3 regions of the Prescottella sp. R16 genome follow, and region 2 is predicted to be linked to each of the others. Evidence: riboswitches for the same ligand, from Rfam matches in the RefSeq annotation. Region 2 holds a riboswitch; each other region holds the start of a gene.
What was found. Region 2 has a riboswitch for cobalamin ahead of Q5696_RS16970 (ABC transporter substrate-binding protein). Riboswitches for the same ligand answer to the same signal wherever they lie in the genome.

Region 1 (9,722 bases), 1.9 Mb from region 2:
TACCAGGTCGGCTCGGCGGTAGGCCTGGCCGTGATGACCGCGATCGCAGCCGCCTACGGTGCCGGCCGGATCGGTGAGCCGGTAGCCCTGACCGACGGTTTTTCGGCGGCGTTCCTGGGCGCCGCGATCGTCGCCGTGATCGGTGCCGCCGCTGCCGCGGCGTTCCTCAGGAATCCCGAGAAGGAAACGGCGGCAGGAGAACCCGCCTCGATGTCGGGGTAGTTCCTGTCGTACCGGCGGTGTGCCGCGGACCGGTGGTCTGTTACGGGCCAGAGGTCCGCGGCATGTTCGGTCAGAGCTCGCCGCGCACCGATCGTGCCGCCGCAACCAGGTGCCGCAGCGACGCCTCGACCTCGGCCCGGCCCCGCGTCTTCAGCCCGCAGTCCGGGTTGACCCACAGCCTTTCCGCGGGAACAGCTTTCAGCGCCACCCGCAGCGACCCGGCGATCTCGTCGACCGACGGCACCCGCGGCGAGTGGATGTCGTACACGCCCGGGCCGACACCCAGGTCGAAGCCGACGGCGCGCAGGTCGTCGAGCACCTCCATGTGCGAGCGGGCCGCCTCGATCGACGTGACGTCCGCGTCGAGCCCCGCGATCGCCCCGATGACCTCACCGAACTCGGAGTAACACAGGTGGGTGTGGATCGCGGTGGCGTCGGCGACACCCGCCGTCGCGAGACGGAACGCGCCGACCGACCAGTCCAGGTAGGCCGGCTGCTCGGCGGCCCGCAGCGGCAACAGTTCGCGCAGCGCGGGCTCGTCCACCTGGATCACCGCCGCACCGGACTTCTCGAGGTCCACGGTCTCGTCGCGGATCGCGAGCGCCACCTGGTCGGCGGTGTCGGCGAGCGGCTGGTCGTCCCGCACGAACGACCACGCCAGGATCGTGACGGGGCCGGTGAGCATGCCCTTGACCGGCTTGGTGGTCAGCGACTGCGCGTACGCGATCCAGTCGACGGTCATCGCCTGCGGGCGCCGCACGTCACCGAACAGAATCGGAGGGCGGACACAGCGGCTGCCGTACGACTGCACCCAGCCGTTCGCGGTCGCCGCGAAACCGTCGAGCTGTTCGGCGAAGTACTGCACCATGTCGTTGCGCTCGGGCTCGCCGTGCACCAGCACATCCAGCCCCAGATCCTCCTGCAGCGCAATCACATCGGCGATCTCCTCCCGCATACGACGCTCGTATTCGGCCCGGTCGACGGCGCCGGTGCGCAGGGCCGCGCGGGCCACCCGGATCTCGGTGGTCTGCGGGTACGAGCCGATCGTCGTGGTCGGCAGCGGCGGCAACGGCAGTGCGGCCGCCTGCACGGTGCGCCGCGCGGCGGCCGCGGCCCGGGTGCGGTCCGACGCGGTCAGCGCGGCGAGGCGGCCGCGGATCGCGTCGTCGTGCAGGCGCGGGTCGGCGGAGCGGGTGGCCACGGCCGCACGCGACTCGGTCAGCTCGTCGGCGATCGCGTCACGGCCCGACCGCAGCGCGGTCGCGAGGGCCGAGACCTCCCGGATCTTCTCGGTGCCGAACGCCAGCCACGACCGCAGCGCACGATCGAGACCGTCCTCACCGTCGAGGGTGTAGGGCACGTGCAGCAGCGAGCACGACGTGGACACCGCCACCGAACCGGCCCGTTCCCGCAGGGCGTCGAGAGTGTCGAGGGCACGGTCCAGGTCGGTGCGCCACACGTTGCGGCCGTCGACGACACCGGCGACGACGTGCTTGCGGTCGATGCCCTCGGCTGCGGCGACGGTAGCGAGGGATCCGGCGACGAGGTCGACGGCGATGCCCTCGACCTCGGTGTCGAGGAGGGCCGGCAACGCGTCCCCGAGGTCGCCGAAGTACGACGCCACCAGGATCGCCGGCCGTCGATCGAGCGCCGAGAGCAGTCGGTACACCGAGCGCACCGCGGCCAGTTCCGCGTCGGTGCGGTCGGCGACCAGCGCCGGCTCGTCGATCTGCACCCACTCGGCACCGGCGTCCGCGAGCCGTTCCAGCAGGTCGGCGTACAGCGCGACGACGTCGTCGAGACGGTCCAGCGGCTCGAGGTCCTCGAACTTCGACAGCAGCAGGAACGTGATCGGTCCGACGACGACGGGCCGCGCCGGCACACCGAGCGCGCGGGCTTCGGCGATCTCGCCGAGGATCTTCTCCGGGTGCAGCGAGAACGTCGTCGCCGCGGTGATCTCGGGGACCAGGTAGTGGTAGTTGGTGTCGAACCACTTCGTCATCTCGAGCGGCGGCACGGTGTCGGTGCCGCGGGCGGCCGCGAAGTAGCGGTCCAGATCGTTCTCGATCCCCGCGACCCGCTCCGGCAGTGCACCGAGCAGGACGGCGGTGTCGAGCATCTGGTCGTAGTACGAAAACGTGTTGACCGGAACGGAATCGATACCGGCGTCGGCCAGTTCGGTCCACGTCTGCCGGCGCAGATCCGCACCGACCGAGGAGAGTGCGGCGGCGTCGAGCTTCCCGGCCCAGTAGGACTCGACGGCCTTCTTCAGTTCGCGATGCGGTCCGATGCGGGGCGATCCCAGGACCGTTGCGGTGAAAGCGATGGTCACGATGTTCTCCAATTGCTCACAGCGTGGACGGTCACCGCCGGTAGACGAGAAGAACGAGCCCCTGAGGTGCCTGCCAGCGGGCAGCACGAAGTCCGAGCCGATCTACTCGCCTTTTCCTCGAGGCGGTGGACCGCCGGGCACGGCGTGCCCGGCACAGTCGGCAGGTCTTCGGACTCGCGGGCGCTCGGGTACACCCCGAACCTACTGGCCGTCGCTTCCCGGACCTGACGGTCCAGTGCGTGATGACGGCGGTCGTTCCCACTCACCGCTGCGGGACAGTCCCGGACTTCCACCGGGTTCCCTCTCACGTCCGACGGCCTCACGACCGGGGACGCTTCGACGCCGACGACGGTCTTCGGGGCTCCTCACGACCGCGCCGGCGAACCAGCTGCACCGTCCAGCATAGGCCGCCCGGGCCGAGGGAAGCGCGGTCGCCTCAGATCAGTGCCGCGTGCACCTGCTGCGCGGCCTCGCACACCGCACGGCCGAAGAACTCGAACTTGTCCGGCGTCATGCGGCTGCTGGGGCCGGACACCGACACCGAACCGATCGGTTCGCCTCGGGGGCCGAGGATGGCGGCGCCGAGCGCAGTGATCCCGGTGCTCAGTCCCTGTTCGTTCACCGAATAGCCTTGGCGCCGAATCTTTTCGACGGTCGAATGCAGAACGTCCGGGTCGGTGATCGTGTTCGGGGTGCGGGCCAGCAGCGCCGTGGCCCCGTAGCTTTCGACGAACTCGTCACTGCTCGCCGCCAGGAACGCCAGCCCGGTTGCCGAGGCGTGGAGCGGGATCCGGGTGCCCAGTGGAAGGAATGCACGCAACTGGTGCGGGGTGTCGAGGCGCTCGATGAGGATCAGTTCGTCGCCGTCGGGCACCGTCAGGTGGATCGTCTCGGTGGTGGCCAACTGCAGGTCGCTCAGGAACGGGAGTGCCGTGTCGCGGAACGTGTCCTGGTCGGCGGCCTGGGTCCCGACCGAGAACGCCCGATAGGTCAGCTTCCAGCGGGTGGGCTGTGTGTTCGTCGGGCGGAGCCAGCCGATGTCGTGCAGCGTGAGCAGGCAACGCTGGACCGTGCTCTTGGGTAGTTCGACGGCGCGAGCCAGCTCCGACAGGCCCACCGGTTGCATCCGGGCGACCTCCTCGAGCACGCGGAACGCCGAGACCACGCTGGTGGTGGACATGGTTCTTCCTCTCCGTTGACCGGCACGCCGGTGTGAGCTAGCTTACTCCGAACTGGTTCAGTAGGTAGACCAGTGTGCCACACAGTGGACCGATTGGAAAAGTTGACCCCAGAACCGAACGACGTGTCGGAGGCGAACGGATGGCAATTCAATGGGTGGCGCTGGCGATCTTCGTCGGCGTCTTCGTGGTAGGGACGCTGCGGAAGATCAACATCGGCGTGCTGATGTTCGCCGCGGCGAGCCTCGTCGGGATCGGGCTGGCGGGCATGCCGCTCGACGAGGTCGTCGGCGGGTTCCCAGTCGGCATCCTCGTGCTGCTGGTGGGCGTGACCTACTTCTTCGGGATCGCGCACGTCAACGGGACGATCGACCGGATCGTGGAATCGTCCCTCGCGAAGGTCGGCGATCGGACGGCCGTGCTCCCCACGGTGTTCTTTGTCCTGAGCGCGGGTCTCGCGTCGATGGGAGCGCCGTTGGGGGCGCTGGTGCTGTTCCCGGTGGGCATGGTGGTCGCCGACAAGCGGGGCATCGATCCGATGCTGATGGCCCTGGCGATGGGCACGGGCCTGAGCGCCGGCGCGTTCGCGCCGACCAGCCTGTTCGGCATCGTCGCCTACGGGACGGCCCAGGAGGCCGGGATTGCACTGAGTCCGCTGGTGCTCTTCGCGGTGGCCCTCGGAATCAACATCGTGCTGTTCGCGTGCGCGTACGTGCTCTTCGGTCGACGTCGAGTGCTCCGTGCCGATACGGAGCAGCGGGCGCGGGCGCGCAGTCTGGCCACGGTCGGCGGCGGTCTCGTGGACGGCGGATCGGCCGACGAACCGCCGAGCCCCGGCGGCAGCGACCATTCCGGCGAGCGGGCAGCGTCCCCGTCCTTCACACCGGTGCAGATCATGACGGTGCTGTGCATGATCGGGCTCGTCGGCACCGTGGTGGTGCTGTCGCTCGTCGGCGCCGATCCCGAGATCGGTGTGCTCGGATTCGCGTTCGGCGCTGTGCTGACGCTGCTCGACCCGGACGCCGGACGCAAGGCGGTCGGTCGTATCGACTGGCAGACGGTGCTCCTCGTCGGCGGCATCATCACCTTCGTCGGCGTCCTCGACCACATCGGGGCCATCGACATGCTCGGTGAACTCGCCACCGACATCGGCTCCCCGCTCCTCGCGGCCCTGTTCCTGTGCTTCGTCGCGGCACTGGTGTCCGCGTTCGCGTCCACGACCGGGATGCTCGCGGCGCTCGTCCCGCTGACCCTGCCGCTCGTGGCATCGGGCAGCGTGCCCGGCTGGGCGTTGATCTGTGCGCTCGCGGTGTGCGCGTCCATCGTCGACGTGTCACCGTTCTCCACCGTCGGCGCGACGTGCGTGGCGAGCACGGTGGACGAGGCGCAGCGTCCGCGCATGACCCGGTTGCTGACGCGGTGGGGCCTGTCTCTCGTCGTGCTCGGCCCGCTCGTCCTCGTAGGTGTGCTGGTGCTGCCCGGGATCGCGCTGTGACCCGGCCTCCGGGAGCGGGCGGCGACACCACCTCAGCCGGTGCGGTGACCGTCGAAGTGCACGACCGTATCGCCGTGGTGACGCTCGACAATCCGCGCACCCACAACTCGATCACGCGGTTCATGCGCCACAGGCTCGACGAGGTCTTCACCGACATCGCGGACTCGGACGTCGCGGCCGTCGTGCTCACCGGCCGCGGTCGCAGCTTCAGTTCCGGTATGGACATCGGTGAGATCACTCCGGACGGCGCGCACCGGGTTGCCGACGAACTGGTCGCGGTAGAGCGCCGGATCGCCGAGGCGGCCGTGCCCACGATCGCCGCCGTCGACGGGAACTGTGTCGGTGGCGGTGCCCAGTTGGCGTTCGCGTGCGACCTGCGGGTCGCGGCCGAACGGTCGTCGTTCGCTATCACCCCGGCGAAGTTGGGCATCGTCTACCCCGCGGCGTCGGTGATCCGGCTGGTCCGGGTGGTGGGCCCCGCGGTGGCGAAGCTGTTGCTGTTCACCGCCGACCCCGTCGACGCCCGGTCCGCGCTCCGGTACGGGATGGTCCACCAGGTCGTCCGCCACGACGACGTCCGGTCGACGGCGCTCGGACTGGCGCGCACGATCGCCGGCCGCTCGGCGGTGTCGGTGCGCGCCGCGAAATCCGTCGTGGACGCGGCCACCGTGTCCGCCGACGCCGCCGTAGACGCGCAGGAGCGGTGGCGGCGGATGGACAACCCCGATATCGCCGACGCGCTGAGCGCCTTCGGCCGCAAGGACTTCCGGACACCGGCCTCGGCCCCGTAAGCATCGATCGCACACGTTGTATCAGGAGATGGACATGACCTCGTTCCTCACGGCTATCGACCCCGGCACCACCATCCGCGACCACGCGGACGCCGTCACGATCGGAGGCGAACAGTTCTCCCGGGAGCAGTTGGCGGTCCGTGCCGCGGACATCGCGGCCGGGCTACCCGACCAAGGTCCGGTCGCGGTGCTGGCCGAGCCGACGATCGACGCGCTCGCCGCGATCGTGGCCTGTATCGTGAAAGGTGTTCCGGTGGTACCCGTTCCGGTGGACTCGGGGCCCCGGGAGATCGACTACTTCCTCCGCGACAGCCGGGCCACGCACTGGATCGGCCCAGTGCCGCACGGCGTGACCCCGCCGTCGGCCGCTGGCCCGGGGGCGGGCCCGGACCGGTCGGCGGCGATGATCTTCTACACCTCGGGGACCACGGGCGCGCCCAAGGGCGTCCGCCTCTCGGCGACGGCACTCGCGTCCGGTATCGATGCCCTCGCGTCCGCGTGGCAGTGGAGTGCGGACGACACCGTCGTCCACGGTCTGCCGCTGTTCCATCTGCACGGCCTGGTGCTGGGGGTCCTCGCTTCGCTGCGCATCGGCTCGAAGGTCCACCACACCGGGTCGGCCCGGCCGGCCGCCTACGCAGCGGCCCGCGGCACGATGTACTTCGCGGTTCCGACGATCTGGTCCCGGATGGTTGCGGACGAGGCGTCTGCCCGGCAGTTGTCCCATGCGCGCCTGCTCGTGTCGGGGAGCGCGCCGCTGCCTGTCCCGGTGTTCTCGGCGCTGTCCGCGCTCGCCGGAATCGAACCGATCGAGCGCTACGGCATGAGCGAAACGCTCATCACGCTCAGCACCCGACCGGACGGCGACCGGCGGCCCGGCTGGGTGGGCACCCCGCTCGACGGTGTCGAGACCCGGTTGCGGACCGAGGCCGGTGAGCTTCTCGACGCGGGCAGCGACGAGGTCGGTCGGCTCGAGGTCCGCGGCCCCATGCTGTTCGACGGCTACCTGGGCCGCCCCGACGCGACCGCGCAAGCCTGGACCGCAGACGGCTGGTTCGTCACCGGCGACCTGGCGGTCCGTGACCGGGACGGCATGCACCGCATCGTGGGCCGGGAATCGGTCGACCTCATCAAATCGGGCGGGTACCGGATCGGCGCCGGCGAGATCGAGACGGCACTGCTCGACCATCCGGGTGTTGCCGAATCGGCGGTCGTCGGGGTTCCCGACAGCGACCTCGGTCAGCGCATCGTCGCGTACGTCGTGCGCGCCGAGGACGCGTCGGCCCTCGACGAGCAGACACTCATCGGTCACGCGTCGCAGGTGCTGTCGAAGCACAAGCGTCCCCGGGAGGTCGTCTTCGTGTCCGGGTTGCCCCGCAACGCGATGGGGAAGGTTCAGAAGAAGCTGCTGCTGTAGGCCCACCGGTCACAACCAGCCGTTGCCGCCCGACACCGCGGCGGGGCCGGGGCCGTTGTCGACGATCTCCACCTGACGGGCATCGACGGTGACGGCGCACCGCGTCGCCCCGCTGTGCCGGACGACGTTGGTGACGGTCTCTCGAATCGTCCACGCGAACAATTCCCGCAGCCGCGTCGGGACGGTGTCGGTGCTCCCCGGCAGATCGGCGTCGATCCCGGCGGCGCGCAATGCTTCCCGTGCCCGTGCCCGTGCCCGTGCCCGGTCGGCGTCGGCGTCGAGCAGACGGTTGGCGAGCTGTGCATTGACGGTGACGACGGTGAGCGAATGCCCCAGGATGTCGTGCAGGTCGCGGGCCACGCGCGCCCGTCACGACCTCCCCGTGACAAATGTCAGGGGGTGTGATCGTCGTCTCCTTCGAGGGGGAGGTGCTGCGCACCCGACGAACCCGGGCTACTCTCGATCTCGTGTCAGCGACCTATTTCTGGTTTAGCAGGCCGGCCCCGGGTGGGTCGGTCGGCGTAACCACGCGCTGACAATCCACCCCAGAGCCGGATGACAGACCGGCTCACTGGGATTCTTCCAAGTCTTCGAGGGTCGGCCTGAGAACAGGAACGAACCGAAGATGACCGCTATCGCCAACGACCAGCGTCTCGACGAGCAGCGCACCGTGCAGATCAGCCCGCTGCTGGCCCCGTCCGCCGTGCGCGCCGAGCACACCCCCGACGATGTCGCCGCCGCCACCGTGCGGTCCGGCCGTGCCGAGACCGTCGCCATCCTCAGCGGCACCGACGACCGTCTCGTCGTGGTGGTCGGCCCGTGCTCCGTGCACGATCCCGACGCCGCGATCGACTACGCCCGCAGGCTCGCCGCCAAGGCCGGGGAACTGCGCGACGACCTGCAGATCGTGATGCGGGTCTACTTCGAGAAGCCGCGCACCACGCTCGGCTGGAAGGGTCTGCTCAACGACCCGCACCTCGACGGCACGTACGACATCAACACCGGTCTCGGTATCGGCCGCAAGCTGCTGCTCGACATCTCCCGGCTGGGCCTGCCGGTGGGCTGCGAGTTCCTCGACCCGATCCTGCCGCAGTACATCGCCGACCTCGTCACGTACGGCGCGATCGGTGCCCGCACCGCCGCCAGCCAGGTGCACCGTCAGCTGTGCAGCGCGCTGTCGATGCCGGTGGGCATCAAGAACTCCACCGAGGGTGACGTCCAGGTCGCCGTCGACGGTGTCCGGGCGGCCGCCGCGAGTCACGTCTTCCCCGGCGCCGACCTCGACGGTCAGGTCGCGCTCGTCCACACCGTCGGCAACCCGGACTGCCACGTCATCCTGCGCGGCGGCACCGACGGCCCCAACTACGACGCCGAAACCGTCGCCGACACCCTGGCACGGCTGAACAAGGCGGGTCTGGCCGAGCGGGTCGTGATCGACGCGAGCCACGGCAACAGCCGCAAGGACCACAACAAGCAGGTCGACGTCGCCGCCGACGTCGCCGACCGGATCGCCGCCGGTGACCGTGGCATCGTCGGCATCATGCTCGAGAGCTTCATCGAGGCCGGCCGCCAGGATCTGACGCTCGGCAAGGCCGACGAGCTCACCTACGGGCAGTCGATCACCGACGCGTGCATCGACTGGGACACCACCGCGGCGACCCTCGACCGGCTCGCCGCCGCCGTCGCCGAGCGTCGCGCCGGCAAGTGACGGTACGGACGTGACAAGTGTGGTGCCCCACTCCGCCGGAGTGGGGCACCACACTTGTCGGGCAGGCGATCTCAGAGGCTGCGGGAGATGATCAGCCGCATGATGTCCGAGGTGCCCTCCTCGATCTCCTCGAGCTTGACGTCACGCATCCACTGCTCCACCGGGTACTCCCGCGAGTAGCCCCAGCCGCCGAGGGTCTGGATCGCGGCGTGCGTGACGAACATGGCCGTCTCCGACGCCGTCAGCTTCGCCATCGCGGCCAGCGCGGTGGAGTCGTAGCCGGCGTCGATCGACCGGGCGGAGTGCAGGACCAGCAGCCGCGCCGACGCGATCCGGTTCGCCATGTCCGCCAACCGGAATGCGACCGCCTGGTGCTCGATGATCGGCTTGCCGAACTGCGTGCGGGTCCGCGCGTAGTCGAGCGCGTACTCGTACGCGGCGCGGGCGGCACCGACCGCCGCGGCACCGAGGACGGTGCGGGAGATGTCGAACGTCTTCATCAGACCGTAGAAGCCCTGGCCCTCGTCGCCGAGACGGTTCTCCTCGGGGACGAAGACGTTGTCGAAGAACAGTTCCCGG
Region 2 (9,722 bases):
TACAGCAACTGCGCGGTGACGGTGTCGACGGTGACCGCTCCCCCGGTGCCCGCGTGTTTGGTGATCACCGACGTCCCGTCGGCGTGGATCTCGGCGATCGGGAATCCGGGGCGGGTGAGGTCGCCGATCTCGGTGAACCACGAGAAGTTGCCGCCGGTGGCCTGGGTGCCGCATTCGATGACGTGTCCCGCGACGACCGCACCGGCCAGTCGGTCGAAATCTTCACGGCCCCAGCCGAAGTGGGCTGCGGCCGGACCGACGATGACGGAGGCGTCGGTGACGCGGCCGGTGACGACGACGTCCGCGCCGGCGTGCAGGCAGTCGACGATGCCCCACGCGCCCAGGTAGGCGTTCGCGGTGAGCGGTGTGATATCGCGGTCGAGGCCGAGTTCGGCGGCGCGGGTGATGAGGTCGTCGCCCTCGACATGCGCAATCGTCGCGTGCAGGCCGAGCCTGTCGCTGACCTCGCGCAGCGCGTCGGCGAGCCCGGCCGGGTTGAGGCCGCCCGCGTTGGCGACGATCTTCACCCCCTTCTCGAGGGCGAGTCCGAGACAGTCCTCGGCTTGACGCAGAAAGGTTTTCGCGTAACCGCGGGACGGGTCCTTCAACCGGTCGCGGCCGAGGATGAGCATCGTCAGCTCGGCGAGGTAGTCGCCGGTGAGGTAGTCGAGGTCGCCGCCGGTGAGCATCTCCCGCATCGCCGAGAGCCGGTCGCCGTAGAAGCCGGAGCAGTTGCCGATCCGCACCGGGGCTGTCCGATCTGTCATCGGCCTGCCTCCGTCGTAGTGGTGGTGGCCCGCCCGGCGCCGGGCAGGCCCGCGAACGCCTGCGCGATGTCGAGCCAGCGGTCGGCGTCGGCACCGGCCGCGGTGAGCGCGGTGTCGCTGCGGTGGATGCGCTGGGTGACGAGCAGGCAGAAGTCCTCGGCCGGGCCGGTCACCGACTGGGCGGCATCGTCCGGCCCGAAGGTCCACACGGATCCGTCGGGCACGGTGAGCACGACACGCACGTCCTCCGTGGGATGGGGCAGCTGGTGGACGTCGAACGCGAAGTTGCGGGTACGGACGCCCAGCCGTGCGATGTGCCTCAGGCGTGCCGTCGGTGCGGGGCGGGCCCCGAGTGCGTCGGCGACGTCGCGGCCGTGTGCCCATGTCTCCATCAGCCGGGCCGTGGCCATCGAGGCTGCACTCATCGGCGGCCCGAACCACGGAATTTTGGTGCCCGGCGGAACGTCGCGCAGAACGTCGGCGAGCCGCGAGCGTCCGGCACGCCAGTCGGCGAGCAGGTCTCGGGCCGGCCGGGCCGCCTCGGCGTCGGCCCCCTCGTCGACGAAGCCGGCCGGGTTCTTCCACGCCTCGGCCACCTGCGCGGCGAACGCGTCGGTGTCGGTCGCCGCCAGCAGTGACGCCCGATCGGTCCAGTGCAGGTGCCCGATCTGGTGGGCGATCGTCCACCCGGACGCCGGTGTCGGCGCCGCCCACTGTTCGTCCGTCAGGTCCGCGACCAGCGCGTCGAGCACATCGCCCTCCGCGCACAGGTCGCCGACTATCTCGTTCAGGTCCGCCACACAGCCCTCCTCGAATGCTGAGACGAGCATCACAGGTGAACGGATAAGAATCAAGCATGAATGATTGTTTGTGGGGTGTGTCGGGGTGACAGGCGATCGAGAACGGCCCCGGGGACCGCAGTCGTACTGCGGTCCCCGGGGCCGTCACGCAGGGCCGTTCTCGAATCTTCCGGCAGGTGGATCAGCCGTGCCGGAATCCCTTCCCGGTGCGGTCCAGGTCGTCCGGTCCCAACTCCAGGAACTCGGCGCGGAGTCGATCCCACAGCGCGAGCCGGGTCCAGTCCGGCGCGTCGCGCAACTTCTGCCGGTCGGTGAGGAACGGGTTGGGCAGCATCGCGGTCATCATCTGGTCGTCCCGGCCGTTGAACAGGCGCAGCCCCCACGAGGTCGGGGCGCCGTCCTTGCCGAGCATCCGGTACATCTCCGCGCGCGAACAGCGCCGGATCCGGCCCAGCTCTGGTCCGCTCGCGGTGTGCTCGCCGATGCACAGGTGGAAGTGCCAACGTCCGAAATCGACGGTGACGTACCCGTCGAACATCGTGATGCGCTCGGGCGCGTTGGGCGCGGCCACCTCCCATGCGGCGCCCTCGGCGAAGTTGCCGAACCAGATGTCGTCCCAATGCTCCTCGAAAAGGATGTGGACGAGCTTCAGCAGCGAGTCCTCGTCGACCGGGAACGGCCAACGCTGTTCGCGGCCGCCACTCTCGGTGGTCACGTCGACGGGTCCGGTGACGGTCATGCGGTTTCCTCCTCGTTACCGGTCGGACGGGTGAGCGCGCAGTCACCGCAGTAGCCCGACCCGGGGGTGCGATAGAACAGACAGCAGCTCCGCCGGCGGTAGCCGTCGCCCTCCTGGACGACGGTGTCCACGAGACGCGGATCACGCAGGATCGTCTCGGCGAAACCCTGTGCACGCAGCGCAGTCTCGGGATCGGAGCCGTCGCCGATCACCCGTGCCGCGCCCAGAAGGGCCGCTGCGGCATTGCCCCACAACAGTCGGGCCGACATCGGCTCGACGTCGCGGACGGCGTCGATCATCGGTGCGAGGTGACGGTCCATCACCATGACCCGGGCCAGGTCGACCAGCTCCGCGTGGTCGGCGCAGGACCAACCGCGGGGATCTCGGAGGTTGAGGCCGATCGTGCCGTCGTCGCACATCCACTCGAGATCGTCGGGATCGAGATCGGGGAGCCGTCCGGTCAACACCACCCCGCCCAGCGCCGACTTCCACAGCCGCGCGGCGTAGCCGAAGAACAGCGTGGAGGCGGCCACCCGCCACTCGGTGGGGCCGATCCGCCGACGGACGGCGTCGACGGTCTCCGCGAGGGCACCGGGGTCGTCGTACAGATCACGTGCGGGCCGCCACCGACCGGGTCCGGGAGTGCCGGACGTCGTCGCGAGATACGGACTGACCGCAGCAATTTCGGCCAGTGTCGCCGCGACGTCGTCCGGCCGCGTGACACGCAACGTCGAGCCGGGCAGCCCGCGAAGCACCTCGGGGACACCGTCGACGCCGGGGAGCCGCAGTGTGCGTCCCGCATGCCGAAGCGCGACACCGGTGTTCGTGACGTCCACCGACAGTTCCGCGTCCGCCCCGCCGGCCTCTGCAACACCGAAGCCCTCGCGTCCGAGCAGCCGGCACGCCGCAGACACCGCCGGATCGGATCCGAAGACTCGCACCTGTCGTTTGTCGCCGACCGCCGCGTCCAGCACGAAGACGCCCGTTGCGGCATCGAATCGCAATGCCTGCGAATCGAATACGGCACCGATTCGTCCGTCGAGCGCGAGCTGTTCGGGGGTTCCGGTATCGAGACGGCCGGTGCGGTCGAGCAGCCACACGTGGTCGGCGACGCGCAACGCCAGTTCGAGGTCGTGCGTCGACATCACGACAGCCAGGTCGTGCTCGCGGGCCGCGCGCCGCAGCAACTCGACCAACGCGACCCGCGACGGCACGTCGAGGAACGCCGTCGGTTCGTCCAGGACCAGCAGTGTCGGTTCCTGCGCGAGAGCGCGGGCGGTGAGGACGCGCTGGCGTTCGCCGTCGGACATCTCGGATACCGGCCGGTCCGCGAGATGGGTGGCGCCGACCGCGTCGAGAGCCCACGTGACGACGGCGTGATCGCGCGGACCCATACGGCCACCGAGGCCCAGATGCGGAGTACGGCCGAGCCCGGCGAGTTCGCGCCCGGACAACATTCCCGGATCGACGCGTTCGGTGAGCACCACCGCGATCGCGCGAGCCACCTCGTCGGCCGCCATGTCGCGAATGTCCCTGCCGTCCAGCGTGGTCGTGCCGTCGAGTGCCGGCTGCAGACCGCAGATCGTCCGTAGCAGCGTCGACTTGCCGCTGCCGTTGGGACCGAGGAGCACCGTCAACTCGCCACGTCGGGCGGTCGCCGACAACCGGGTGGCCACGGGCCGGGCGACGGCCGGACGCAGCGCGCGACGCACCGGGTACCCGGTGGTGACTCCGTCGAGGCGGAGCGCGACATCCGAGTGTCCCGGGTTCACTGCATCGGTACTCACAGGGCGGCTCCATCGACTCCACGGCGGGCCCGGATCAGCACGGTGATCACGATCGGCGCTCCGATCATGGCGGTCACCGCGTTGAGGGGCAGGACCCGGTCACTGTTCGGTACCTGACTCACGATGCCGCATGCGAGGGCCACAGCGGACCCCATCAGCATCACCGTCGGCACGAGAGCGCGGTGATCGGATGTGCCGACGGCCAGCCGGGCCAGGTGTGGGACGGCCAGACCGAGGAAGCCGATCGGTCCGCAGAACGCCGTCGTCGCACCGGCGAGCAGCGACGCCGCGAGCAGGGTGAGCAAGCGGGTCCGGCGGACGTCGATGCCCATCGTTCGGGCGTATCCCTCGCCGAGCAGCAGTGCGTTCAAGGGGCGCACGGTGGCCAGCGCGACCACGACCGCGGCCAGCACGATCGGCGCCATGAGCGCCAGATCGGCCCAGGTCGTCGACGCGAAACTGCCGAGACCCCACAGCAGGAACAGTTGGGCGCGAACCGGATCCGCGTACACCAGCAGCACGCTCACGATCGCGGTGGTCGCGGAGCCGACCATGACCCCGACCAGCAGCAGCGTCACCGACGACCGCACCCAGCGCGACAACGCCAACACCAGCAGCAGGACGATCGCCGCGCCGCTCGCGGCCGCGAGCACGACACCGGCGCGGCCCATGCCGGCGAGCCCGGCGGTGAACGAAGCCGATCCCGCGGTCCCGGCGGTGATCACGACCAGAGCGACACCCAGGCTCGCACCCGAACTCGCGCCCAGGACATAGGGATCCGCGAGTGCATTGCGGAACAGCGTCTGCATCTGCAGGCCCGCAACACCCAATGCTGCGCCGACCAGGACCGCGGTGATCGCGCGGGGCAGGCGCAGTTCGTGCACGACGACCTGCCAGCGCGGATCGGACGGTGCGGCGCCGAGGACGACGCGGATCGTGTCGGCGAGCGGGACGCGGACCGGGCCGAGGACCAGGGCGAGCAGGAACAGCGTCACGGTCGCGGCCGTGAGGCCGACCGTGACGAGGACCGCCCGGCGGGAGAATGCTCGGGGAGCCGGCGTGGCGTCCCGCCCATCCGCGATCCCGGTGTCGGGGGCCGGCGGGCGGGTCAGGACGACCGTCATGCTCGCGGAACCTCTCGGTAGAACGCGAACTCGTGGTTCGGTGCGAGCTCCGGATGCACGATCGCGACCAGGTCACCGAGGATCAGGTCGGGGCGCAGCACACCCAGCTGGTAGAAGTTGTTGCCGCCGGTCGGACCCATGTCCTCGGTGCCGGACCACACCCGGCCGTCCTGGACGGCGGTCAGCTGTCCGTAGCGCTGGTCCTCGGCGACCGCGTCGCCGGTGGTGGCCCAGTCGCTCATGACGATCCACAGCGGCGCGGTGCCGTTCTCGGTGTAGACGGTCTCGAAGTTCAGCTGGAGGCTGCCGGTCGCGGGGTCGCCCGCCCACGGGTAGGTGGCGCCGGCGTCGTGCATCAGCCGGCCGATGTAGCTGCCACCGGCCGGCATGTACCACGTGCCCTGGTACATGGTGCCGTTCAGGACGGGCCTCTTCTCGGCCCCGGCGGCGACCTCGGCCACCTTCGCGTAGTCGCTGCGGATCCGGTCGTACAGCGTGGCCGCCTGCGCCTCGGTGCCCGTCAGCGCGGCCATCATCTTGACCCACTCGGCGCGGCCGAGGGCAGTGCTCTCGAGGTATTCGGCGTTCGCGACCACCGGGATGCCCGCGGCGCGCAGCTTCGCATAGGACGGGTCGTCGGTGCCCTGTGTCATCAGGACGTCGGGATTCTCCGCGACGACCTTCTCGACGTTCACGGCCTTACCGGACGCGTACTCGGTGATCTTGCCGTCCGCGATGCGGGCCCGGATGTCGTCGCCGTTGACGTTGGCCGCGTTCGCGACACCGGTCAGGACGTCGAGCCGACCGAGTTCGGTGATCAGCGGCAGGTGCGTCGTCGACGCCGAGTACAGGCTCCGGATCGGTGTCGTGATCTTCGGTGCCGAGGCCAGGTCACCGGACAGTTCCGGGTCCGGCGCACCGCACTTGACCAGTACATACGACTCCGGGGAGGCGCCCGGGAACGGCTGCTCGATGGTCAGCACCTGATAGCTGTCGTGGTAGTCGACGGTGAAGTTCTTCGCGTCGAACAGGATCGACTTGTCCGGGAAGTAGTCGATGCTCGCATCGAAGTCGGTGATGCACCCCCGCGCGTCGAGCGCGGAGTCGACGTCGGTAGGGCTCGACGAGCAGGCGGTGGCGGTCAGTCCGACCGCCACGAAGGCGGTCAGGGCAGCGGTCGTGGACCGTTTGAGCATGGGTTCTCCACAGTGAGCGGGCGAATGGCTTTCGGCTCGAATCGGATCCGAAAAGACACCGATCGAGGCCAGCCTGATACGACGGCGTCGACACGCCGAACGAGCGGTGAGGCGTCAGGCGTGGATGTGGAGAGAGTTGTCCCGGAGGAACTCACGGAGTCGCTGTCCGGCGAACTGTGGAGACGATGTGGAGCGCAGCATGGTGGACCTGCCACCTCTCTCGGGGAAATCCGCCCCGAATAGGAGATCGCGACGACGGGAGTCTCCTGGCTCTCGGATCATCGCTTCCCCCCGGCCTTCCGGCGTGTGGGCCGTGGCAGTGTGGAAGGTCGCTCCCCGAATACAGTGGCGGGACCGCGCCGGCATCGCACCGGCTTCCTCTTTCGTCATCACCTGACCGGTGCATTCTTACATGCCGTCTCCGACAACCGAAAACGGCCCCGCCACCCGATTGCCATCGGTCCCGCGACGCCCGAGAACCGGAGGTCACCGGGCGACGGCCGACGCCTCCCCCGCGCCGCGCAGCCGCCCGACCAGTCGCACCGGATCGTCGACGAACACGCTGACACCGGTCACCGACACAGCCTTCCGTCGACTCGGCAGCAGCGCCGGCAGGCGCACCGGCACGGGCGTCTTCAGCACCACGTCCACTGTGGTGCCGTCGGAGTTGGGGAGGAACAGACGCCGATCCACGACGGTCGGCGCTGTTTCCGTGAATCGTGAACTACAGGAGGACGATTCGATATCGTCCAGGTCGATCGAGGCGACGACCGATCCGAAGTGCCGCAGCACGAGACGACGACCCGCCGTGTAGTGCGGGTGAGTGCGATGCACCGCCAGGAAACCGAACAGCGTCAGCAGCGACCACACGGAGCCGACAGCGAGCACGATCTGCAACCACAGCCACGGCACGACGAGGTGCAGGACGACGGTCTCGATACCCGTCGCGATCGCGAAGGCGACCGGAACGGCAAGTGTCCCGCGTTCCGCGGTGAAGACGTCGACATCACCGCCCGGAATCGACTTCCGACCACGTACCCACATCCACAGGGCTCGTGACGTTCTCACGTTTCCTCCATGCGGGACAGCACGACTCGTGAGGCCCGGAGCACCACTTCACGTTGCGCAGGGTCGGGGACGACATCCTCGAGCGTGAGCGGCCAGTCCCCCGACTCGTCGCCCGGATCCGGCCCCGACAGCGCGATCCGGTTGCGGTCGAAGCTGTCGACCAGCCGGTCGACCAGAGCGTCGATCTCGTTCTCGACGGATTCCGGGCGTCGACCTTCGAGTGCCGACCAGGCGACGAGAAGCTCGAGATACTCGGATCGTTGCCCGGGATCGGCCACGACCGCGGTGAAACCGTCGAGCAACGACGGCGGTGCGGCACCGGTGACGGCAAGCATCTCGAGCAGGTCACGCTCACGTTCCAGTTCCGCTCTCACCGAACGTGTCTCGGCCCCGTCGATCGCATCCCGGAACGCGGCGGCGAGCACGGTGGGCAGCGCCGAGATCGGATGCCCGGCCTCGGCGTCCGACAGCATCGCGGTGAGCAGCGCGCTGCGCCGCGCGAGCGTCGCCTGCTCGCGGCGGATCCCGTCGATCAGTGCCCGCAGGTCGGCCACCACGTCCCGAGCGTCCGCCTCGGCCGGATCACCGTTCAGGACGGCAGCGATCGAACCGAGCGGAACACCGCTGTCGGCGAGCCACCGGATCCGCATCAGCCGGACGACGTCGTCGACCGTGTACTCGCGGTACCCGTTGGGCAACCGCTCCGGCTCCGCGAGCAGACCCAGGCGGTGATAGTGCCGCACCGCTCTCGGCGTCGTCCCCGCTGCCTCTGCCATCCGACCTATCCGCATGATCCGAGTGTCGACCATGACGCTGCGTCAAGGTCAAGAATCCCGAGAGGCACCGGTCCGGTCGGTGAACGATACGAGAGTGGTTGCGATGACGTCGACGTCGCGGACGTAAGCCGACAGCATCCTTCCACCGGCCGAGACCGGTTCCGGGACGGTGGTCGCCGTGGCCACGGTGCCCAGCGGGGTCGACGGGATCAACTACCGGGTATTCGTCAGCACACCCGGCGCCGGCGTCTGAACGGTCCCCTGACCGGGGCCGTCGTCTACGGCACGTGGACGGTCACGACGCCCGGTGTGTACGGGGCGGTGGCGGAAGTGGCGGCGATGACGACCTGTCCGGTTCCGGTCGGCAGGGTGGCTTCCGGATATCCGTCGATTCCGGCCGACATCCGTGCAGTACCGGAGGTGCCGGTGGACAGGTTCAGCCAGTGCATGTCGCCCGGGAGCAGGCATGCCCTCATGCCGTCCTTCGGGCCGGTGATCGTCACCGTGCCGGGCTGGTCGCCGACGACGGCCCAGCAGCGGATCGAGGGGACGTCGAGGCTGCCGTTCGGGTTTCCGAACGGCGCCGGGTCGATCTGGAACGGAACGGTGACTGCGGCGGAGGCGACGGTCGTCGTCGTCAGAACCGCACCGGCCACGATCGCGGCGCAGGCGACCGATCGGCGAACGGCATCGATCACGGCGACCTCCACGAACCGTCGGGGCCGGGTTCGGTCACTCCAACTGCTGTTGGCGCCACCCGACTCCACGAGAACCCTGCCACCTGTCTCCGAGGATCGCACCCTCACGAATCAGGGCACCCTCGCCCTCGATGTCCGGACCTGCTTCCCGCTCCCCCGACACACCCGTGCCCCCGAGCGATCGGATCACTCGGGGGGCACGGGCAGGGCGTCGAACCGGTCAGTGCATGGCGACCGGAACGTCCTTGGTGGCCGGGATGGTGAGCTTGCGCGGCAGGAAGAACGCCGGGATCAGCGTGCAGAGCAGCAGGATGAACGCGATGGTGAAGGTGTTACCGAACGCGTCGGCCGCGGCGCTGAGGATCTGCTCGGGCATGCCGGGCGGTTCCTGCGCGACGACGGCGTCGATGTGCTGCATCGCCACCTTCTCGTTGGTGAGATTGCGGTCGAGGAGCTGGTTCGTCAGGATCACCGACATGGTGGCGGTGCCGATGGAACCGGCGGTCTGCTGGACGATGTTCATCAGGGTCGAGCCGCGGGCGATCATCTCGTTCTTGAGGGTGACCATCGCGGCCGTCATCAGCGGCATCATGGTGCAGCCCATGCCGAGGCCCTGTACGAACAGGGCGCCGAGCAGCAGCCAGTACGGCGAGTCCGCGGACAGCTGGGTGAATGCGAACATGCCGAGCGCGATCAGCGGCAGACCCGTGAGCACGATCTTGCCGGGGCCGATCTTGTCGACGAGCCGGCCGGCGATCGGCATGGTG
Region 3 (9,722 bases), 1.7 Mb from region 2:
CGGATCTGATCGCGGCGGCGATCCGGGTGATGTCGGAGGCCGGACTGGCCGCCACGAGCACCCGGGCGATCTGCGCCGAGGCCGGTATGCCGCAGAGCGTGTTCCACTACTGCTTCGCGTCCAAGGACGATCTGCTGCGCGAACTCACCCGTCAGGTGATCGCGACCCAACTGGACCGGGTGGCCGGGTATGCGATCCCGGGAGCGGACGTCGAGGACGCGGTCCGGGCCGCCCTCGTCACCATCTGGCGGCACGCGGTCGCCGAGCCGGGTCGGCAGCTCGCACTCAACGAACTGACCGTCGCCGCCGTCCGGGCCGCGGACCGCAGCGACCTCGCGGCATGGCAGTACCGTTCGTACTACGAGGCGGCCGGCACGTTCCTGAACCGGATCGCGGAGGCCGCCGAAATCGAATGGGGTGTACCGGTTCCGGTGCTCTCCCGGCTGATCATCTCGAGCCTCGACGGGCTGATCCTCGGGCACCTCGTCGACAAGCGGACCGAATCCGCGGAGGCTGCCATCGGGGCGTTCGCGAAGATGATCGCCGGCCTCGCCGTCGCACCGGTCACCGTGTCCGACATCTCGACGCCGCGACACGAACACCCCGCACAGGCCTCGAATCGGTAACGTTCCGGCATTCTCCACATAACATCTGTGCATGAGTCACTGCGTCTTCTGCGCCGTCATCGCGGGTGAGGCCGAGTCGAGTGTCGTCTACGACGACGCCCACACGATCGCCTTCATGGACATTCGTCCGTTCACCCCGGGGCATCTGCTCGTGGTGCCGAAGACGCATGCCGCGAGTCTGTCCGAGCTCGATCCGGACGACGGGGGCCGATTGTTCCGGGTGGGTCAGCAGGTGGCGGCGGCATTGCGGGACAGTGCCGTCGAGGCCGAGGGAGTCAACTTCTTCCTCGCCGACGGGGTCGCTGCCGGGCAAGAGGTCTTCCACGTCCACCTGCACGTGGTGCCCCGCACGGCGGGCGACGGATTCGGTTTGCGGGGCCGTCCCACGACACCGCCACGGGCCGATCTCGATTACCTGGCCGCGTCGATCACCGGCCGACTCGGCGGTGCCGATGCGTGATGCGCATCCGCAGCCGCCGTACCTGCATGCGCGGCTGCCGGAACTGGTGGAGACGCTGCCGCACGTCCGGCTCGGTGACGCGCCGACCCCGCTCCGTCGTCTCGACGGGCTCGGTACCCGGAACCGGCTGTGGCTCAAAGACGACGGGCAGTACGGTTCCGGCGGGTGGGGCGGCAACAAGGTTCGCAAACTCGAGTGGATCCTCCCGGACGTCCTCGCCCGCGGATCCAAGCGGATCATCACGGTGGGTGGTCTCGGCACCAACTGGGGGCTCGCAACCGCGCTGTACGCCAAGACATTCGGCATCGACACCGCGCTCGCACTGATCGACCAGCCGCTCGACGACCATGTGCGGGCACAGCTGGACCGGCTCGAACGGTCCGGGGCCACACTCCATTACACCCGCAACAAGGTGCGGACGTTCGCTGCGGCGCCGCTGCTCATGCTCCGCAACATGCGTGGCGGCAGGCTGCCCTACTATCTGCCGCCCGGTGGCTCGTCACCGATCGGCGCGCTCGGATACGTCGAGGCCGCACTGGAGATCGGCGCGCAGGTCGAGGCCGGGGTGATGCCCGAACCCGCGCAGATCGTCGCCGCCATCGGATCGGGTGGCACCGTGGCCGGGCTGCTCGTCGGATTGCGGCTCGCCGGCCTCGACACCGGTGTCGTCGGTGTCGTCGTCAACGACACCCTGCCGCTCGGCGCCCACGAGATCCGGTATCTCGCCGCCCGCGTCGAGGAATTGCTGCGCCGGCGCGGCGCACGGTTCGGCGACCTCGACCTCGGCCGCGCGAAGCTCACCGTGACCCGCGAATACCTCGGCCCCGGATACGGTTACGCCACCGCGGAAGGGCGGGCCGCGCAACGCGTCGGCTCCGAGTACCAGGTGTCCCTCGACCCGGTCTACACCGCCAAGACGTTCGCGGGACTGCTCGAGATCGACGCCAAGACCCGCGGCGGCGACCGGCCGCTCGTCATGCTGGACACGTTCGGGCCGCGGCCGGAGGACTAACGTGCGCGCCGGTCCCCGGCCCATTCGGTGATCGGCCGGCCGCCGATCAGGTGGTCGTCGACGAGACGGTCGACACGGTCGGCGGTCAGGCCCGCGTACCAGGTGTCGTCCGGGTACACCGCGACGACGGGGGCCTGCGAGCACGGAAACATGCAGCCGGTCAGCGTGATCAGGACATCGTCCTCGCCGAGGCCCCGGGCGGTGAGGGCGTCGTCGACGGCCCGCCCGGTTTCGGCGCCGCCGCGAGCCGAGCACCGCGGTCCGCGGCACACCAGCACGTGCCGGGCGAAGCCGGGAACCTCGTCCCAGGCCGGGGACGTGAGCGGTGCGGTGGTGGTCCGCGCCGGTGTCGTCGGACCACCGATCGCGGCGTCCAGCAGATCGGGGTAGGACTCGGCGTCGGTGAGCGGTCCGGCGATCCGCACGTCGGGGACGGTGGTGCCGGCGCGTTCGCGCAGCCAGTGCCCGATCACCCGGCGGAACCAGGCGTCCATCTTGCGGTCGAGCACGGTCTGCGCGCTGACGACGACCACCTCGGACGCGTCGGCGTCGGCGGCCTCGTCGAGCACCGCGGTGACCGTCGGACCGGGCCCGCCGAGCACCGCGGTGCGGAACACGGTGCCGGGATGCCGGTTCCGTAGTACGTCGAGGGCGCCGATCACCTGGTCGCCCGGATCGTCGCCGCGGTCCGTCGGTGCGGTGACGATCACCCAGCGGTGAATATCGTTCATGATCTGGAACTTTCGAGTTCGGCGCCGCGCGTGCCGCACAGCACCACCATCGGACGGCCGGTGTTCGGATGCGGCTGCACGATCGCGTCCAAGCCGTACACGTCGGCCAGCAGTCGCTCGGTGAGAACGGTGTCGGTGGGGCCCTCCGCGACCACCCGGCCGTTCTGCAGCACCACCAGGTGATCGCAGTACATCGCCGCCAGGTTCAGATCGTGCATCGCCGCGACCGTGGTCAGTCCGCGGTCGCGCACCAGGTCGAGCAGCTCCAACGACGCCGACACGTCCAGATGGTTGGTGGGTTCGTCGAGTAGCAGCACACACGGCCGCTGCGCGAACGCCCGCGCCAGCTGCGTCTTCTGCTTCTCGCCACCGGACAGGCTCTGCCACAGCCGGTTCCGTAGCCGTTCGATACCGGCCGTCGCGAGGGCGTCGTCGACGACGCCGTCCGGGACGGACGATGCGGCGCGGGCCCAGCCGCCGCGATGCGGAATCACTCCGAGTTCGACGATCTGTTCGACGGTCAGCTCGAGCGCGGTCGCCGAATGCTGTTCGAGCAGTGCGACGGTGCGGGCGAACTCGCGGCGGTGGATCGTCGTCACCGGATCGTCGCCGAGCAGGATGCGCCCGGAATCGGGGCGGGTCAGACGGGCGATCGTCGACAGCAGTGACGTCTTGCCGGAGCCGTTGGGTCCGATCAGACCGGTCACCTTGCGGGACGGGGCGCAGCACGTGACGTCGTCGAGGATCGTGGTGCCGTCCGCCGACCACGTGATGTGCTCGACGCGGACCTCGGGGGAGTGGTGGCTCATGCGCGCGCTCCCCGTCGGCGCAGCAGCAGTACGAACACCGGGACGCCGACGACCGCGGTGACCACACTGATCGGCAGTTCGCGCCCCGGGAGCACGGTGCGGGCCGCGATGTCGGCCCACACCAGCAGCACCGCACCGGTGAGAGCGACCACGGGCAGCAGGCGGGCGTGCAACGGGCCGACGAGTATCCGGGCGGCGTGCGGGACGACGAGACCGACGAAACCGATCACCCCGGCCTGCGCGACGAGCGTCGCGGTGCACAGCGACGCCACCCCGTACAGCACCCAGCGGGAGCGTTCGACGTGCGTGCCGAGGCTCGCGGCGGCCCGGTCACCGAATGCGAACGAGTCGAGTACCCGCGCGTGCGCGAGCACGACCCCGGCCGTCAGTGCGACCACCGCGAGCATCGGGCCGAGGCTCGACCAGCGGACCCCGGCCACCGAGCCGAGCGTCCACTGCAGTACCCGCTGCGCGAGGTCCCGGTCACCGAGCATGACGATCGCCGACGTGAGTGCTGCCGTGAACTGGCCGACCGCGATACCGCCGAGGATCAACCGGCCCGGCACGAGCGCGCCCGACCGGTTGGTCGCGATCACGAACACGAGCAGCAGCCCGAGGACCGCGGCCACGAACGCGGACACCGACACGGTGCTCGCACCCAGCACCCCGACGGCCCCGACCCCGCCGGCGAGCGCGAGGACCGCGCCGAGCGACGCCGCCCCCGACATGCCCAGCAGATACGGGTCGGCGAGCGGATTGCCGGTCAGGGACTGCAGCACCGCGCCGCACAGGGCCAACCCCGCCCCGGCGAGCGCGGCGGCCAGCACCCGCGGCAGCCGCAGGTCGACGACGATGTGGGTGGTGAGCAGGTCGGTGCCCGCGCCGAGACCGAGGCGTCCGGCGATCGACGACACCACCTCCCCGAACGACAGGTCCGCCGCCCCGATCACGACACCGGCCGCGCAACTGAGCGTGAGCAGCGCGGCCAGCAGCGCCGACCAACCCGCCCAGCCGGCCCGGATCCGCGTGCGTGCCCGCGCCGGTGCCCGGGACACCACACTCATTTCCGGATGCCGCCCAGCTGCTCGGCGACCGACCGGGCGCCGTCGATCAGCCGCGGTCCGGGGGTGCCCTCGGAGAACGGGATCACCACGAATGCGTCGTCCCGCACCGCCGCCAGATCACGCAGCGCCGGATCGTTCTTCAGGAACTGTTTCTTCGACTCGGCGGTGTCCCAGGACGCGTCGACGAGGACGATGACGTCCGGGTCCGCCCGCAGCACGGTCTCCCAGCTGCCGGCGCCCCACGCCCCGTTCAGATCCGCGAACACGTTGGTGGCGCCGACCGCGTCGATGATCAACTGCGGTCCGCCGGCGTTGCCGCCCACATAGGGGGTGTCGGTCTTGCTGTCGTACCAGAAGACGGACTTGCCGTTGCCGGCCTTGTTCCACCGGATCTCTTCGAGGATCGACCGCAGCTCCGTGTTCTTCCGTGCTGCGTCGCCGCTGTGGAACATCCGCCCGTAGTCGGCGATCTCGTTCTGAACCGACTCCCAGCTCACGGGGGCGCGCTGGGACTTGTCGGCGCACGCGAACGGCGACACGTACGACGCGATGCCCAGGTCGGCGAGCGAGTCCTGCGAGCCGGCGGCCTTCTCGTCGAACGCGGTCGCGTACGACGCCAGCACCAGATCCGGCTTCGTCTCGAGGACGGCTTCACGGCTCGGGTAGCCGGACTCGTTCAGGACCGGCACCTGCGCGTACGCGTCCTGCCACTGCGGGGCGATCGTGTCGTCGAGGTACGCGGTACCGACCATCTGCTCCTGCGCGCCCATGGCCAGCGCCGACTCGGTCGCCCCCTGGTTGAGGGTGACCGCGCGCTGCGCGGGCCCGTCGAGGGTGACGGTGCGGCCGCAGTTCTGCAGGGAGATCGCGGCGGTGCTGTCGCCGGAATCCGGCGACCCGCCGCACGCGGTGAGGGTGAGGGCAGCGGTGACGACCGCCACCGTGGACAGGGCTCGGCGAGAGACAAGGGTGCGCACAGCGACCCGCCTTCCATGACTCGTGGAAAACGTGCAGGTATGTGCCACGGCCGGTCTCCTGGCTCGGCAGATACGAGCGTCGTCTCCCGGCCCGGCGAGTCTTCCCGGATTTCTCCAGTGGCTCGAGGGCCGCACGTCGAGTCGACGTATCTGCTCACAGTGGCGAGTACCGCGCCGGTTTTTGCACCGGACTTCCCGTTCACCGTGGCAACGGGCCCAGGATAGTCGACGCCGTTTCTTCCGCATTTCGCGCACTTGGCGCGACTTTCCCGGGATTTTCGGCGCGACAGGTGCGCAAAACGCGGGGGGACGGGGATCGAGGGGATGGGTCGGCGGTCCGGCGGACCGATAGGGTGATCGTCGTGCGTCCTTCACTCGAGTCCTACACCCACCTGGCCGGCGGCAAGGTCCGCGATCTTTTCGTGATCGACGACGAGCATCTCCTGCTGGTCGCGAGTGACCGGATCTCGGCCTACGACCACATCCTGAGCACCCCCATCCCGGACAAGGGCCGTGTCCTCACCGCGATGAGCGTGTTCTTCTTCGAGAAGCTCGGCGGCGTCAACCACCTGGCCGGGGATCCGCTCGACGAGCGCATTCCCGAGGAGGTGCTCGGACGCGCGCTGGTGGTGCGCCGGCTGAACATGGTGCCCGTCGAGTGTGTGGCGCGTGGCTACCTGACCGGGTCCGGACTGGTCGACTACCGCAACACCGGTGCGGTGTGCGGCGTCGCCCTGCCCGAGGGGCTGGTCGAGGCGAGCGAGCTGCCCGAGCCGATCTTCACCCCGGCCAGCAAGGCCGCGATCGGTGACCACGACGAGAACATCGACTTCCAGGCCGTCGTCGACAAGGTCGGCCAGGATCTCGCGGTCAAGCTGCGCGACGACACGATCGACATCTACACGCGAGCTGCGAACTTCGCACGGGACCGGGGAATCATCCTCGCCGACACCAAGTTCGAGTTCGGTCTCGACTCCGACAACAACCTGGTGCTCGCCGACGAGGTGCTGACGCCGGACTCCTCGCGCTACTGGCCTGCCGACGGCTACGAGGTCGGCAAGGTGCAGCCCAGCTTCGACAAGCAGTTCGTCCGGAACTGGCTCACCGGCCCCGAATCCGGTTGGGACCGGAGCTCGGACACGCCGCCGCCGGCGCTGCCCCAGGAGATCGTCGACGCGACCCGCGCCCGCTACATCGAAGCGTACGAACGCATCTCGGGCCTGTCGTTCGAGGACTGGGTGGGCTGACGTGAGTACGCCGACTCCTCCTGTCGCCAAACGAGTTCCCCTCGAACGCACCCATCACGGGGACACGTTCGTCGACCCCTACGAGTGGCTGCGCGACAAGGAGAACCCCGAGGTCGTCGCGTATCTGGAGGCGGAGAACGCGTACACCGAGCAGCAGCTCGAACATCTGGAGTCGTTGCGGGAGAAGATCTTCCAGGAGATCAAATCCCGCACCCAGGAAACCGACATGTCGGTGCCGACGCGGCTGGGCGAGTGGTGGTACTACTCGCGCACCGTCGAGGGGAAACAGTACGGCGTCCACTGCCGGTGCCCGATCGCGGATCCGGACGACTGGACGCCGCCGGATCTGTCCGCGGACGCCGCGATCGCCGGCGAGCAGGTGCTGCTCGACGGCAACAGTGAGGCCGAGGGACACGAGTTCTTCGCGCTGGGTGCGTACAGCATCAGCCTCGACGGCGCCCTGCTGGCGTACGCCGTCGACGTCGTCGGGGACGAGCGGTACACGCTGCGGTTCAAGGATCTGACGACCGGGGAACTGCTGGCCGACGAGATCCCGAACACCGCGCCCGGCGCGACGTGGGCAGCCGACAACCGGCACGTCTTCTATCTCACGGTCGACGACGCGTGGCGCCCGGACACCGTGTGGCGGCACGAACTGGGCACCGACCGGTCCGCGGACGTGCAGGTGTTCCACGAGCCGGACGACCGCTACTGGGTGTCGGTCGGGTCGACGCGCAGCGAGAAGTACCTGATGATCTGGGTCGGCTCCAAGATCACCACCGAGGGGTGGATCCTCGAGTCCGCGAACCCCGAGGGCGAGTTCCGGGTGATCCTGCCGCGCCGTGAGGGCGTCGAATACTCCGCCGAGCACGCCGTGATCGCGGGTGAGGACCGGTTCCTCGTTCTGCACAACGACGTCACCGCGGACGGGGAGAAGGCCGAGAACTTCGTCCTGGCGCAGGCTCCCGTCGCGGACCCGTCCGCGCTGGAGATCCTGATCCCGCACCGCCGGGACGTGCGGCTCGAGGACATCGACACGTTCGCCGACCATCTCGTGCTCAGCTACCGGCGCGACGGACTGACCCGGCTGGCGATCTGGCCGCTCACTGCCGACGGGTACGGCGAGCTCACCGAGATGCAGTTCGACGAGGAACTGTTCTCCGTCGGCCTCGGCTCCAACCCCGAATGGGATCAGCCGACGCTGCGGATCGGTTACACGTCGTTCGTCACGCCGTCGCGGGTGTACGACTACCGGCTCGCGACGGGAGAGCTGATCCTCCGCAAGGCGCAGCCCGTTCTCGGAGACTTCGATCCGGCCGACTACGAGCAGCACCGCGAGTGGGCGGTCGCCGACGACGGCACCCGCATTCCACTGTCGGTGGTGCAGCGCAAGGGAATCGGTTCCGGTCCCGCCCCGACGCTGCTGTACGGGTACGGCTCGTACGAGTCCAGCATGGATCCGGCGTTCTCGGTGGCGCGGCTGTCGCTGCTCGACCGGGGCATGGTGTTCGTGGTCGCGCACGTGCGCGGGGGCGGTGAGATGGGCCGGCTCTGGTACGAGAACGGCAAGACTCTCACCAAGAAGAACACCTTCACCGACTTCGTCGCGTGCGCCCGCCACCTGATCGACGAGGGACGCACGACGCCGGCGCAGCTGGTCGCCGACGGCGGCAGCGCGGGCGGTCTGCTCATGGGTGCGGTCGCGAACCTGGCGCCGGAGCTGTTCGCGGGCATTCTCGCGAACGTGCCGTTCGTCGACCCGCTCACCTCGATCCTCGACCCCGACCTGCCGTTGACGGTGATCGAGTGGGACGAGTGGGGCAACCCGCTCGACGACCCGCAGGTGTACGCGTACATGCGGTCCTACAGCCCGTACGAGAACATCGAGGCCAAGGACTATCCGGCGATCCTCGCGATCACCAGTATCAACGACACCCGCGTCCTGTACGTCGAACCCGCGAAATGGGTTGCGGCCCTGAGAGCGACGAAGACCGGTGACGCGCCGCTGCTGCTCAAGACCGAGATGAGTGCCGGGCACGGCGGTGTCAGCGGACGCTACGAGAAGTGGAAGGAAGCCGCGTTCGAGTACGCGTGGCTGATCGACACCGCCGGCGCGGCCGGCTGATCGGCACTACCGGCGCGGGGTGACGGTCACGCGCGGAGGGTGGCGCCGCCGTCGACGTACACGCTCTGCATCGTGATGTGCCGGGCCCGTTCGGACAGCAGGAATTCGACGGTGTCGGCGATGTCGGCGGGGTCGGCGATGCGGCCGAGCGGGATACCGACCTTGTAGGCGGCGGGGTCTCCGGTGATCGCGCCGAGGGCTCCGTCGTCGTCGGTGGGGTCGGTCCACAGGGAGCGTTGCATCGCGGTGTCGGTGGATCCGGGGGCGACGATGTTCGCGCGGATGCCGTACTGCGCCAGCTCGAGTCCGAGGATGCGGGTCAGCATCGTCGCGGCCGCTTTCGACGAGCCGTACGCGCCCATGGACATTCGGGGTACGCCGGCGGCGTTGGAGCCGACGACCACGATCGACCCGGCCCGGCGTTCGCGCATCGTCCGGCCCACCGCGCGGACCACGTTGAGCAGTCCGAAGAGGTTGACGTCGAAAATGTTCCGCCATTGGTCGTCGTCGGAGTCCAGGATCGAACCGGTCCCGAAGACGCCCGCGACGTGGGCCAGTGCGGTGATCGGCCCGGTGGACGCTTCGATGTCGGCGACGGCCGCGGCCACGGCGTCGGCGTCGCGGATGTCGAGGGTGCGGGTCGTGACGGCTCCGTCGATCCGCCGGGCCGT

Region 1: linked by a shared signal. The riboswitch ahead of metE (5-methyltetrahydropteroyltriglutamate--homocysteine S-methyltransferase) and the one ahead of Q5696_RS16970 (ABC transporter substrate-binding protein) in region 2 are both predicted to bind cobalamin.
Region 3: linked by a shared signal. The riboswitch ahead of Q5696_RS03835 (ABC transporter substrate-binding protein) and the one ahead of Q5696_RS16970 (ABC transporter substrate-binding protein) in region 2 are both predicted to bind cobalamin.

The regions. Positions count from the first base shown of each region.
Region 1 is NZ_CP130943.1:960,166-969,887, forward strand. It holds gene Q5696_RS04435 (MFS transporter) at 1-222, shown strand, start outside; gene metE (5-methyltetrahydropteroyltriglutamate--homocysteine S-methyltransferase) at 293-2,554, opposite strand; cobalamin riboswitch at 2,713-2,882, opposite strand; gene Q5696_RS04445 (IclR family transcriptional regulator) at 2,991-3,734, opposite strand; gene Q5696_RS04450 (SLC13 family permease) at 3,875-5,227, shown strand; gene Q5696_RS04455 (enoyl-CoA hydratase/isomerase family protein) at 5,224-6,018, shown strand; gene Q5696_RS04460 (AMP-binding protein) at 6,053-7,435, shown strand; partial or broken gene Q5696_RS04465 (histidine kinase) at 7,454-7,804, opposite strand; gene Q5696_RS04470 (3-deoxy-7-phosphoheptulonate synthase) at 8,061-9,143, shown strand; gene Q5696_RS04475 (acyl-CoA dehydrogenase family protein) at 9,215-9,722, opposite strand, start outside.
Region 2 is NZ_CP130943.1:3,633,556-3,643,277, forward strand. It holds gene Q5696_RS16945 (acyclic terpene utilization AtuA family protein) at 1-767, opposite strand, end outside; gene Q5696_RS16950 (TIGR03084 family metal-binding protein) at 764-1,597, opposite strand; gene Q5696_RS16955 (DUF7676 family protein) at 1,749-2,306, opposite strand; gene Q5696_RS16960 (ATP-binding cassette domain-containing protein) at 2,303-4,093, opposite strand; gene Q5696_RS16965 (iron chelate uptake ABC transporter family permease subunit) at 4,090-5,217, opposite strand; gene Q5696_RS16970 (ABC transporter substrate-binding protein) at 5,214-6,413, opposite strand; cobalamin riboswitch at 6,654-6,848, opposite strand; gene Q5696_RS16975 (hypothetical protein) at 6,900-7,481, opposite strand; gene Q5696_RS16980 (MerR family transcriptional regulator) at 7,478-8,290, opposite strand; gene Q5696_RS16985 (hypothetical protein) at 8,536-8,955, opposite strand; gene Q5696_RS16990 (DHA2 family efflux MFS transporter permease subunit) at 9,176-9,722, opposite strand, start outside.
Region 3 is NZ_CP130943.1:818,034-827,755, forward strand. It holds gene Q5696_RS03805 (TetR/AcrR family transcriptional regulator) at 1-626, shown strand, start outside; gene Q5696_RS03810 (HIT family protein) at 658-1,086, shown strand; gene Q5696_RS03815 (1-aminocyclopropane-1-carboxylate deaminase/D-cysteine desulfhydrase) at 1,079-2,098, shown strand; gene Q5696_RS03820 ((2Fe-2S) ferredoxin domain-containing protein) at 2,095-2,829, opposite strand; gene Q5696_RS03825 (ABC transporter ATP-binding protein) at 2,826-3,638, opposite strand; gene Q5696_RS03830 (FecCD family ABC transporter permease) at 3,635-4,702, opposite strand; gene Q5696_RS03835 (ABC transporter substrate-binding protein) at 4,699-5,679, opposite strand; cobalamin riboswitch at 5,711-5,901, opposite strand; gene Q5696_RS03840 (phosphoribosylaminoimidazolesuccinocarboxamide synthase) at 6,042-6,926, shown strand; gene Q5696_RS03845 (S9 family peptidase) at 6,928-9,051, shown strand; gene Q5696_RS03850 (SDR family oxidoreductase) at 9,078-9,722, opposite strand, start outside.